4 regions of the Vibrio alfacsensis genome follow, and region 1 is predicted to be linked to each of the others. Evidence: predicted binding sites of a transcription regulator. Region 1 holds the regulator's gene; each other region holds the start of a gene.
The links. Region 1 encodes PurR, which represses purine synthesis genes. Its sites were predicted from a motif close to TNANGNAAACGTTTNCNTNA; they were not measured.
Positions count from the first base shown of each region.

Region 1 (3,216 bases):
ACTTACACTAGATGCATGAGTTTGTTGAATTGCCTTGTACGCATTTAATGCGCCTTTGTCCTCTAGTTGCTCTACCGAATCGATGCCTGCTTTTTTAAGCATGCGTTCAGTCGCTAAACGTAGGTTTGGCAAATCTTTTAGTCGGTTAGGCTTTGTTGTTGCCTGTTGTTCTTTTTCAAGCTTGGCGCTTTCTAGAGACTTCCTTGCAACATCAAGGATTTTGTCGGTTGAATCCCATAGCTCGTCAGAAATAGCATAGTATTTCGTTACCACTGGGAAGCCACGTTTTTTATAGACGTAAGGTCTAAGTCCTTGAGTCTCGAAAGTAGATGAAGTTTTCTGATCCGCTCGGATGTGCAATTGATGATTTACAACTAGTGCAAACATAGTGTCATCTGCAAACAGTCCGAAGCCACCAAACATTGAGCGCGACTTGATCGTACCAAGTGCCTCAAATAGCTTCATAGAGTCTTTGAGTATCGGTTTATCCATGATGAGTTATCTCGGTGTAATTAGTATTACGCCACCAAAAATCAGGTCCGAGAGAATAGCAAATGCATGCAGTTATAATGTCATTAAAGGGTAAACTCGTTAAATGCATATTTGCCATCGGTAACCCCGCTACCTTCTACTGATACGACGATGATTGAAAATAACCATCATCGAAAACAGTCTTTAAAAACGATAGTCTTCAAAAATAGCAGTCTTCAAAAAAACAGCCGTTTTTAAAAAATAACGGTCTTCAAAAACAAATAGTTAAGGCCGGAAGCTTTGCGTCCCACTCTTTCGAATGGTTTGCCCTGTGCGTGACGGTATCAGAATACTGCTTTCATTGAATTAACATCACATCCTGAATATGGAAGTGTGACATTAGTTCAATTAAAAAGGGGTATTTAATGAGTGTTATTTCATATCTCTTGGTTAGATATGCCTATCAACACCATAAATACGAATTCAAATACATTGAATTAAAACAGTATGTTATAGCGAAGTGCTCTGGGCTGTCTACCCCGAAATTAGTCAATTGCTCATCGCTTCACCTATGGCAATGTTACTTGCCTAAATCCAATCCAATATGATTAGAAAATAGGACGAAAGGGTGGATTCAGAACATAAAAAACGCCCCTTAAAAGGAGCGCTTCAAATCGGTCATTATTGCTTAGTTCTTATTACTTAGCTGCATTATTGATTAGTTGAGCTTGCTTACTGTGCTACGTATTACAATCTCTGGCTGCATTTCAAAAATACGTTTGTCGTGCTCTTTATCTTTAATACGTTCAAGTAAGATCTCGAATGCGTTTTTACCTACACGACGTTTTGGTTGGTGAATCGTCGTTAGCGGTGGAGAGAAGTATTCAGCAAGTTCGATGTTGTCGTAACCGATCACAGAAATGTCTTCAGGGATCTTGATGCCATTTTGTTGCAGACGGCTCATCAAGCCTAGTGCCATGGTGTCATTAAAACAGAATACTGCAGTCGGGCGTTTTTCCATTGCAGTAATGTTATCTGCAGCAAGAACGGCAGTATCACATTCAAAGTTACCCTCAAGAATCCAGTCTTCTTTAACGGTAAGGTTTGCTTCTGCCATTGCACGTCTAAAGCCAGCAATTCGCTCTTTACATGCTGCTTTATCGAAATGACCACTTAAACATGCAATTTCGCTATGACCATTATCAATTAGATATTTAGTCGCTAAATAGCCACCTTCTTCCGAGTTATCAATGATCTTATCTGCTTTTGAGCTTTCAGGGCCCCAGTCCATCACGACTTTAGGGATGTCTGCGTGGCGGTCTAGCATCTCTTGTAGTTCTTCCGTTAGGTCAGAACACATCACTAAAATGCCATCGACACGCTTTTCTGCAAGCATGCGAATATAGTCACGTTGTTTCTCGTAAATACCACCAGTATTACACAGGATCAATGTATAGCCTTGACGGTAACAGTAGCTTTCTACGCCATCGATCACTTCAGAGAAGAAAAGGTTCGTTGACTGAGTAACCAACATACCGATAGTGCGCGTTGAGTTACACTTTAAGCTGCGAGCAACAGCACTAGGCGCGTAATTGAGCTCATCAACCGCTTTCATTACTTTTTCTTGAGTGGTCTCAGCAACAAAACGAGTTTTGTTAATTACGTGCGACACTGTGGTGGTTGAAACGCCGGCTAAGCGAGCAACGTCTTTAATTGTGGCCATAAATGATGTCCTGTATCGAGTTACTGAATACCGTAGTGAAGACAACCATGCGCTTAGTGTCTTGCGCAAACTGAGCAGTTACGAAAAAGCAACGCTGATAGGTTCGGCAGTGGTTGTTCCGAAATCGGTATAAAAAGATTTGTAGCGACATTGGTTGCTGAGAAATATATTCCTTGATTAGTGATACAAGGAATGGCTCAGCAAGCAGAGTAATAAAACACAAAAACCGCTATATTTCAGCGGTTTACATATAAATCATATTTAATCGTTTGCGCTCACATTTTAGACCTATGTGAGCAGGCTGGCAACATATTCAGCGATGGTTTTGTGCTTTTTATGTCACATTTTAACGGCTAAATTCACTGTACTTCTCTGAACCAGTGAGAAACAAACGAATAAAATAAGGGGGCTGTATGACGAGTCCCCCTAAAATAGCCCGCAATTATTCACCAAGAAGGTAGTCGCTGTCCAGTTTACAGAAAGCGATCAGCATTTGAGCAACACTAACGTAGAAGCCAAACTCATCGAATTGCTTACATTTTGCTGCAAACATAGGTAACCAAGTAAGCAGTTGCTTTTGGATGAAGTCGTTTTGTGCCACGAATGCTTCTTCCATATGTTTTTCTTGCTCGAGTTCGTTAGAGCGAATGATCATGTTGCCTAAGAAGTCGAGCTCTACAGCAAGGTGATCGGCTGGTTCTTTCAGGTTTTCATCGACCTGAACACCAAAGTCCGCCATGAGTTTTTCCATTTCTTCTGCTGGCTTATCGTTTAGAAGACCCGACTCACCGATGTACATGGAAGCGTATGGAAGTGCTCCGTGTTTTTCTGTTTTCAGAAATAGCTCACAAAAGTCTGCGGCAAGTTCGAGTTGAGCGTCTTCACGATCTTGAAGTCGGTTGAGTGCATCGACCAATGCATCGACTGATGTCTTTAGGGATTCGTTTTCACCTAGGCCAGCTAAAAAACTTCGGATTTCAACACTGTGGTAGCTCTCTAGGTCTTTTTCGGTAAGTTCTTTA
Region 1 is NZ_AP024165.1:2,075,104-2,078,319, reverse strand. It holds gene VA249_RS09555 (TfoX/Sxy family DNA transformation protein) at 1-492, opposite strand, end outside; cyclic di-GMP riboswitch class I at 729-810, opposite strand; gene purR (HTH-type transcriptional repressor PurR) at 1,190-2,194, opposite strand; gene torD (molecular chaperone TorD) at 2,637-3,216, opposite strand, start outside.

Region 2 (3,216 bases), 1.4 Mb from region 1:
GCGGCCGATCAGTTTGTTTGCGTTGCCACGACCGGTGTGAATATCACAACCTGAGTGACCGCCTTTCAAACCTTTTAGTGTCAGTTGGCGAGTAACAAAGCCTGCTGGAATTGCATCACGAGTGATATCGAATGTCATTGCGCCATCGATACCGCCAGCACAACCCATATACACCTCGCCTTCTTGTTCAGAGTCGGTGTTTAGTAGAATATCACCCTCTAACCAACCAGCTTCTAGGCCAAACGCACCGGTCATACCAGCTTCTTCATCGATGGTTAACAGCACTTCGATAGGGCCGTGTTTGATGTCTGTTGATGCAAGAACGGCAAGACATGATGCCATACCGATACCGTTGTCAGCGCCTAGCGTCGTGCCTTTTGCTGTTACCCATTCACCATCAATGTAAGGTTGGATTGGATCTTGAGTGAAGTCGTGAGCAGTGTCTTCGTTCTTTTGTGGCACCATATCAATGTGCGCTTGAAGAACCACACCTTTTCTGTTTTCCATACCTGGCGTGGCTGGTTTTTTAATAAATACGTTGCCAGTTGGATCGCGGCGGACATCAAAACCTTGCGCTGTTGCCCAGTCAACGATGTATTGAGCTAGTGCTTCTTCATGTTTTGACGGATGAGGAATGGAACAAATCTTATCAAAAAACTGCCAAAGTGGAGTAGGTGATAAGGTACTGATCTCAGAATGGAATTCAGACACGGAAGACTCCTTTTAAGGTACTTAGCCACATATAAACCGTAGATTTAATGTGCGTTTAGCAGTAAATGCTGAACGGTTGTGGCTTTAGAATTGCCTGCAAGCATACCACTAGAAAGGTAAAGCGAGTAGTCGTGGAGTACATGAAATCGCTATATGGTTCGTTGGTAAAGCCAAACGACTGATCGTGGCTTCGCGTAAATGACTTGTGATATCTGCATTTTTTGTCACTTAACATGGTTAAAGTTATGCATTAACTAAAACGAGGTCTCAACTGAATTAACAGAACTGTAATTTAGTTACAGTTGTGATTTGATCCTGGTCATGTTTTTGCTTTTATGTGATCTTTCTCACTAAAATAGTTGTAATTAAATTTCTAAGTGGTATATTTATAACCAGCTTCCAAAAAGAAGAATGAAATGCTCAAAGGATGAGTCCGTTTATCGCCTCCATGGAACCGAGAAAATCAACGAAAGTGTTAATTGATTTAGAAGGTGATATTTATGAAAGGTTTACCAAGTGCAATGTTCTGGACAAACAAATCTGTTTACACCGGTAACTTTGTATACCCAACAAGCTTTGGTTACTAATTGCAACCAACGCATGTGACTTGAACAGTTTGTTCACCCCTATAAATTGGAATTTTTTTTCAGTAATAGTGCTGACATGATTCGCCGCCACTCAATTTGAGTGGCGTTTTTTTATCTGTCGGTTTTTCTTGTCGATTATTTTCTCACCACTAAGCCTATCTTCTGCGACCATGACACTGACACTCTTCGGTGTGACGCAAATTCTTGAGTATTTAAGACATAAACTCGCCGTATTCTGCTTGAAAGTTTATTACATTGTTCAGTTTGTACTCATCCTAATGAGCCGAATACGATTCTGTTACTCGTTGTTTATCAAGCTTTATAACCATCATGGGTGCCAATCACTAGCAGATGAGTTTCATATCTAAATAAAAAAATCGTATTAGAGTGAAAATTCTATCTGGAATTTGTTATTTGATAACTTTATAATTCCAGCCAATCGATTACGCAACCGTTTACTTTTTACCTTTTACAGGATTAACTCATGCTCGAAAGGCTTTTTAAACTTAGTGAAAATGGCACCAATGTGCGCACTGAGATCATCGCTGGTGTTACCACCTTCCTTACCATGGCTTACATCATCTTTGTAAACCCAGCTATCCTAGCGGATGCAGGTATGGATCGTGGCGCTGTGTTCGTTGCGACGTGTCTTGCAGCGGCAATTGGCTGTTTTATCATGGGTTTAGTGGCTAATTATCCAATTGCCCAAGCACCTGGTATGGGACTCAATGCTTTCTTCACTTACTCTGTTGTGTTGGGCATGGGTTACACGTGGCAAGTGGCACTTGCTGCAGTATTTGTTTCGGGCTTGCTGTTCGTTGCTCTAAGCGTATTTAAGATCCGAGAGTTGATCATTAATTCTATCCCGCTGTCACTTCGCACTGGTATTTCAGCAGGTATCGGTCTTTTCCTTGCTTTTATCGCACTTAAAAATGCCGGCATAGTGGTCGATAACCCAGCGACATTAGTTTCTATGGGTAACATCACATCACATCAAGCCGTGTTTGCTGCTATTGGTTTCTTCTTGACGATTGCACTTGTTCACCGAGGTGTAAAAGGCGCGGTGATGATCGCAATCCTTGGGGTGACAGTATTAGGTTTAATCTTTGGTGATGTGCAATGGGGCGGCATCATGTCGACGCCACCAAGCTTAGCTCCAACGTTTATGCAATTAGATTTTTCTGGTCTATTTGAAGTTGGCATGATCTCGGTTGTGTTCGCATTCCTATTCGTTGACCTTTTTGATACTGCTGGCACTTTGGTTGGTGTTTCTCAAAAAGCAGGTCTAACCGATGAGAAAGGTAACATTCCTCGCCTAAGCAAAGCGCTACTTGCTGACTCAACGGCAACATCAGTTGGTGCTCTATTAGGTACATCAAATACGACGTCTTACATTGAAAGTGTGTCTGGTGTAGCAGCGGGTGGTCGTACCGGTCTAACAGCAGTTGTTGTTGGCGTACTATTTATTCTTGCACTGCTGTTCTCTCCACTTGCAGGTATGATTCCAGCTTACGCAACATCGGGTGCGCTATTCTATGTCGCTATTTTGATGCTTTCTGGCCTTGTTGGCATTGATTGGCGTGACTTAACAGAAGCGGCTCCAGTTGTTGTGACCTGTTTGGTTATGCCACTGACTTTCTCTATCGCAGAGGGCATTACCTTAGGCTTTATCGCTTACGCTGCTATTAAGTTGTTTAGTGGTAAAGGTCGTGAGGTGTCGATGAGTGTTTGGATCATGTCTGCTATCTTCATCGTGAAGTACATCGTAGGTTAATCCGGTTTGTGATGAAGCCAGTATGATGAGCTCATACTGGCTTTTTGCATTTTCGTGTTTTCTTTAAAATTCATTCGCTTTCTTTTTGTATTGTTCATCAAACTCGATTTTTCTCTGCAATATGCAGAGAATTTTGATATCAGC
Region 2 is NZ_AP024165.1:676,138-679,353, forward strand. It holds gene VA249_RS03100 (aminoacyl-histidine dipeptidase) at 1-711, opposite strand, end outside; gene VA249_RS03105 (NCS2 family permease) at 1,783-3,072, shown strand.
Region 2: the regulator PurR is predicted to act here: its motif matches at 1,742-1,761, upstream of VA249_RS03105 (NCS2 family permease).

Region 3 (3,216 bases), on a different replicon from region 1:
CAATGGTGCCCCTTGTCTATGCGCCAGTTTAAATCGGTGAAAATGGTTTTGTCGGTGTATTCGACACGACCATTTTTGATTTCGAAAATCGGATTGTCGAAGTGAGTCGAATGCTGATGTTGGCGAATCAACGTCATTACTTCTTCCGTTTGCTTGTTCGATTGAGATTGGATTTGAGCAATAATAGGGTGAGTATCCCAACGTTTTCTATCCATTACGCTTTCTAACTTACCCGTACTGAATAATGCGATGTTTTCAATCCAATCTGGCATGTCAGTTTCGCGTGAAAAAGTCACGAGCATTTGCACTGATTTGGATAATTTGTGCAGATAGGCCGCGAGTGATGCTCGATGATGAATATCGAGCCCGGTAAAAGGGTTGTCTAACAGTATCAAGTCTGGCTTTAAAGCAAGGGCGCGAGCCAGCATAACTCGGCGCGTTTCTCCGGTAGATAATACGCGAAATCCACTGTTCACAAGATGAGAGAGGTTGAGATCATGAATCAATTCGTCAGTTAAGGTGTCATCTTGGCATACTTCCATGATCAGTTTATGAACACTGCTTCCTTGATCGATACGATCTAAAAAATCTGTCTCATCATTTTCGATTTCTCTTTCTAAAAGACGCTGCTGCTCAGAAAGCGATACCTGGGCTACTTGATAACCACTCAGTTTGATTTCACCTGAAATAGGCTTTAGTTCACCACAAAGTAGATCGCCGAGTATAGAACCGATCTCTCCATCAGCGCTGAATATGGCCCAAGATTGTTCAGGCTCGATATCCCAGTTGTCTATAGAAAGGGTCGCGGTATTTTGTGTTGCTGCAAGCTGCTGAAATTGAATAAGCATTCAGAGTATCGTCCTTGATTTTATTCTAATTTGAGTGAAATTGGATAAAGTTTAACCGTGTTAGGGCGAAAGGCTCAAGAGAAAGGTCAAAAGTCCATTATCGAATTGTATATTTGGCGCACATCAAGTTGGCACCATTTTAAATTCATTTGAGAAGCAAAAGGCGACCGTTTGCGCAAACGATAAAATTATTTGTTTTCGAGGTGAGAAAAGAGTATTGTCACGCCCCAATTGAAGTAACGGTTAGCGCGCATCGTTTTACGCGACGTTACTTACGCTATTCACGAAGGATATGTGATCCTCAAATCTGTCAATTTAGGGCAATTTAGAGCGACAATTTAGGAATTCAGTTGCTCATAAACTTAAGCATGTAAATAGGTAAAACAATGTCCGAGAACATTTCAACTCCTCAACAACAGACCGAAAATGGTTCAACTCAAACCGTAGATAAAGGTTGGATTGACCGTTACTTTTTGATTTCTGAACGTGGTAGTACGATTCGCAGAGAATTATTAGCGGGCGCAACAACGTTCTTAGCGATGGTTTATTCGGTCATTGTTGTGCCAAACATGCTTGGTGCCGCAGGTTTTGACCAAAGCGCTGTCTTTATTGCAACCTGTTTGGTAGCCGCATTTGGTTCGCTTCTTATGGGTATGTGGGCAAAGCTACCAATGGCGATTGGCTGTGCGATTTCGCTGACCGCATTTACCGCGTTTAGTTTGGTGCTAGGCCAAGGTGTTTCGATTCCAGTCGCGCTGGGTGCGGTGTTCTTGATGGGTGTTGTCTTTACGGCAATTACCGTCACAGGCCTGCGTCAGTGGATCCTAACGAACTTACCATCAGGCATCGCACATGGTACCGGCATTGGTATCGGTTTGTTCTTACTGCTGATTGCCGCAAATGGCGTAGGCCTTGTTGTACAAAACCCTCACGCAGGTCTTCCAGTTGCACTTGGTGACTTTACTTCTTTCCCTGTGATGATGTCTGTCCTAGGTTTGGCTGCGATCATTGGTCTTGAGAAGAAACAAGTGACTGGTGGTATCTTGCTTGTGATTATCGCGATTTCTATCCTTGGTTTGATCTTTGATCCAGCAGTGACTTACCACGGCTTGTTTGCAGTGCCGAGCTTCGGTGGTGAAAACTCGCTCATTGCATCAATGGATATTATGGGGGCGATGAGCCCACTGGTATTGCCGAGTGTTTTAGCATTGGTGATGACGGCAATTTTTGATGCAACAGGTACAATACGCGCAGTTGCAGGACAGGCCAACTTACTGGATGACAAAGGCAATATTATCAATGGCGGCAAAGCGCTAACAGCCGATTCAGTGAGTAGTATTTTTTCTGGTTTTGTTGGTGGTTCTCCTGCTGCGGTTTACATCGAATCAGCAACGGGTACGGCAGCAGGTGGTAAAACAGGCTTAACGGCGGTTGTCGTTGGTTTGGCATTCCTACTGTTGTTGTTCCTTTCACCAATCAGCTACTTGGTGCCAAGTTATGCTACAGCGCCTGCATTGATGTACGTTGGTCTACTTATGCTAAGCAACGTAAGCAAATTGGATTTTAGCGACTTGGTCGGTGCGCTAGCTGGATTAGTCTGTGCGGTGTTTATCGTTCTTACTTCGAATATCGTAACGGGTATTATGTTGGGCTTTGTTTGCCTTGTTGGTGGTCGTGTGATTGCTGGTGAATGGAAACAGCTGAACATGGGTACTGTGATTATTACCATCGCGCTTGTTGCGTTTTACGCAGGCGGTTGGGCAATCTAACGATTTTACCCAAGACATTGTTCACCCAAGACAGTGTTCTAAATATTTATACAAAAAGAGTCAGTGATGTTGTCACTGACTCTTTTTTTTGGCTAACGCTGGGCCGGTAGGATGGTACTTTGATTCCGACCATTTTGCTTAGATTCGTACAGCGCCTTGTCCGCAAGTTTAAACGCTTTTGTAAAGTTACTGCGTTGTAGATGTACACCACCGATAGAGATGGTCACATCAAGGCCTGCAATTGGGTCGTTAGCAATGTGTCGACGGATTGTTTCTGCTTTTTCTTTGAGCTTAGACTCATCCATGTTTCGCATGACTAACAAAAATTCCTCACCACCCCAACGAATAGCAACATCGCTTGCTCGAATTTGGCTCGAGATGCGTTTTGTCACTTCGGTAATGACATCGTCACCTTTTTTATGCCCATGCGTGTCATTGATGGATTTAAAAGAGTCGATATCAATGAGAAGAAGAGAAAACGTGTTTAGACGTTTTAATCTCTTTTCATAAAAGTCTCTACGATAGAAGCCTGTCATTCGGTCTTGGTGTAATAGCTTCTGGTAACGTTTGAAAGCGGTACGTAAAAACTGGATAAATAA
Region 3 is NZ_AP024166.1:910,528-913,743, reverse strand. It holds gene modF (molybdate ABC transporter ATP-binding protein ModF) at 1-848, opposite strand, end outside; gene VA249_RS18535 (NCS2 family permease) at 1,235-2,617, shown strand; gene VA249_RS18530 (GGDEF domain-containing protein) at 2,710-3,216, opposite strand, start outside.
Region 3: the regulator PurR is predicted to act here: its motif matches at 1,008-1,027, upstream of VA249_RS18535 (NCS2 family permease).

Region 4 (3,216 bases), 720 kb from region 1:
TCAATCTTATCGGAATTAAGCACCCTATCGCTCGAGGCCTGACTATGGGCACGGTTTCACACGCCTTAGGAACCGCGACGTGCGCAGAGAAACAGCCAGGAGATGCCGCGTTCTCATCTCTTGCTCTCGTGTTGTGTGGCATCATTACATCGATTCTTGCCCCTAGCTTCTTTGCTTTAGCGGTGTGGTTATCCCAATAATCACTCCTTGGTTTTCTATATGCCCGAGTTGATTCTCACACTTGGGCATCCTCACTCCCCCAAAATAACGAAATCCAACTCAATTTCTCCTTAAAATTCGCAATATGCACAAAAGTTGATATGGTTATTTGTAGGGCTGCATAATACTAATCCCTGTCAAAAACGGTTTATTCAAAGGGGTATCAAGCTTGATAATTTCTTTCTGACTTACTGTGATAGGCATAACATTTCACTTCTGTGCAATCGAATACATGTGTGAGCTCACCCTAATTATGTAAATACCATTAACATTACACGCATTAACGTGATCTAAAGCACGGAACGTTTTCACTTTTCGCATAGAATAACTGTCCATGCAATAACAAGGATTCAACATGAAACGTCGCATTGAACAGGCGCTTTCAAGCGCTCCAGAAGCACTTTCAAAACATCTTGCTCCTATCGTACAAGCGGACGATTTTGATGCCACTCTTTCAGAGCAACAGTTCGCACAATTGCTTGCAGCGACAGGCATGTCTGATAAAGAGCTTCGTGTTGCTCTACTTCCTTTTGCGGCAGCGTTCTCTTATGCGCCTATTTCTGAATTCTATGTAGGTGCGATTGTTCGTGGTCTTTCCGGCCGCTTATACTTCGGCGCAAACATGGAGTTTTTCGGTGTTCAACTCGGTCAAACCGTCCATGCTGAACAATCTGCGATTAGCCATGCTTGGATGAAAGGCGAACGTGGTGTTAAAGACATCACAATCAACTTTAGCCCTTGCGGTCATTGTCGCCAATTCATGAACGAACTATCAACAGCAAAAGATCTAAAAGTTCAGCTACCAGAACGAGAAGAGAAATCTCTACACGAGTATCTACCAGAAGCATTTGGCCCCGCAGATCTTGGTATCGAATCAGGTTTAATGGCAGAAGTCATGCATCAATTTACTTGTGATGAAGACGATATGCTCATCCAGAAAGCGGTCGATGCGATGAACATAAGCCACGCGCCATATACAAACAATTTAAGTGGTCTAGCACTAGAAATGGCAGATGGCCGAGTGTTCCAAGGGGCTTACGCGGAAAACGCCGCATTCAACCCAAGCCTTCCACCTTTGCAAGTTGCACTCATTCAGATCCTGCTTGCCGGTGAAACGTTTGATAACATCAAAGCCGCTGCACTCGTTGAGAACGCACAAGGGAAAATCAGCCATCTCGCCGATACTCAATCCACGCTAGAAGCACTAAACCCAGATATTCCTGTGACTTTTGTGAACGTTTAACCCACCCAACGCTTTTGATATAAGGCTCTGCTTTTAGTGGAGCCTTTTTTATTATAAAAAACCGCACGCAAACGTTTGCTTCATCATGAAAATTCAGTATGATCCCCTGCAAATTCGGTTTCATCACTTTATTTTTAAGGGAACACTATGTTCGGTACAGCTACTAGCAATCAAGCTACTCGTGTATTACTTTTGGGCTCTGGTGAGCTAGGAAAAGAAGTAGCAATTGAATGTCAACGTCTTGGCTTAGAGGTCATCGCATGTGACCGTTATGCAAATGCGCCAGCCATGCAAGTTGCTCATCGTAGTTACGTTATCGACATGCTTGATAGTCAAGCTCTAGAAGAAATCATCAACAAAGAGCAACCTGCATACGTTGTTCCAGAAATTGAAGCGATTGCAACAGACAAATTGGTTGAGCTTGAAGAGAAAGGCTTAAACGTCGTTCCGACTGCAAAAGCGACCAAACTCACTATGAATCGCGAGGGCATTCGCCGCCTTGCAGCAGAAGAACTCGGTTTAACCACATCCCCTTACCAATTCGCCGATAGTTTCAGTAGCTTCAAAGCCGCCGTAGAACATGTCGGTATCCCTTGTGTGGTTAAGCCTGTTATGAGCTCTTCTGGTAAAGGACAAAGCATTATCAAGACAGAAGAAGATGTTCAAGCCGCTTGGGATTATGCACAAGAAGGTGGCAGAACAGGCGCAGGCCGCGTTATTGTCGAGGGGTTTATCGACTTCGATTACGAGATCACACTCTTAACCGTTCGAGCAGTCGACGGGGTTCACTTCTGTGCACCCATTGGCCATCGCCAAGAAGATGGTGACTACCGTGAGTCATGGCAGCCACAGGCTATGTCTGAAAACGCATTAAAAGCCGCGGAATATACCGCGGAGAAAGTGGTAAACGCACTGGGTGGTCACGGCATCTTCGGCGTGGAGCTGTTTGTTAAAGGTGACAAGGTGATCTTCAATGAAGTCTCTCCTCGCCCACATGACACTGGCATGGTGACGATGATTTCACAAGAAATGTCGGAATTTGCATTACACGTTCGCGCTTTTACCGGCATGCCAATCAACAATGTCGTTCAATATGGTCCGTCCGCATCAGCCGTTATTCTTGGCCAAGGCACATCGTGCGATATTCGCTTTGATAACCTAGCGACCGCACTCGCACAACCACAAACTCAAGTACGTTTATTTGGTAAACCGGAGATCGACGGTCGTCGACGTCTTGGCGTCATCCTTACTCGACGTAAAACCATCGAAGATTCGATTGAAGATGCCGTAAATAACGCATCTAAAGTACAGATCGTTTACTGATCTTCTCATCAACTAAAGAGAACAAAAAGCGCAGCTCAGTGAGCTGCGCTTTTCTTTACATAAATTTCAATCAAGAGATCGCCAGTTACCTCATTTCAGGATAAGAGCGTCTTCACCGCTTAGATTACCTACGGCAGGTTATGTACTCTCGATTAAGTACACTTCTTCAGAAAAGCGACTTAATCCCTGCTTAGCAATTTTAGGATGAGTTTCATCCGCTTGATCCACATTGAGGCATGTTACCTTGTACCCTTCAAACAATTGCTCAATTTCTTCAACAGGAACACTGAATGGAGGACCGGACATTTCATCCTGAGGATAATTCAAGGTAATTAACAAAATTCGTCCATTGGGGTTCAATAGTGATTTAATTCTACTTGCGTAGTCGATTCGCATGTCTTGCGGCAATGCGACTAGCGCTGCACGATCAT
Region 4 is NZ_AP024165.1:1,355,126-1,358,341, reverse strand. It holds gene VA249_RS06630 (LrgB family protein) at 1-200, shown strand, start outside; gene cdd (cytidine deaminase) at 575-1,462, shown strand; gene purT (formate-dependent phosphoribosylglycinamide formyltransferase) at 1,610-2,785, shown strand; gene VA249_RS06615 (thiopurine S-methyltransferase) at 2,924-3,216, opposite strand, start outside.
Region 4: the regulator PurR is predicted to act here: its motif matches at 1,526-1,545, upstream of purT (formate-dependent phosphoribosylglycinamide formyltransferase).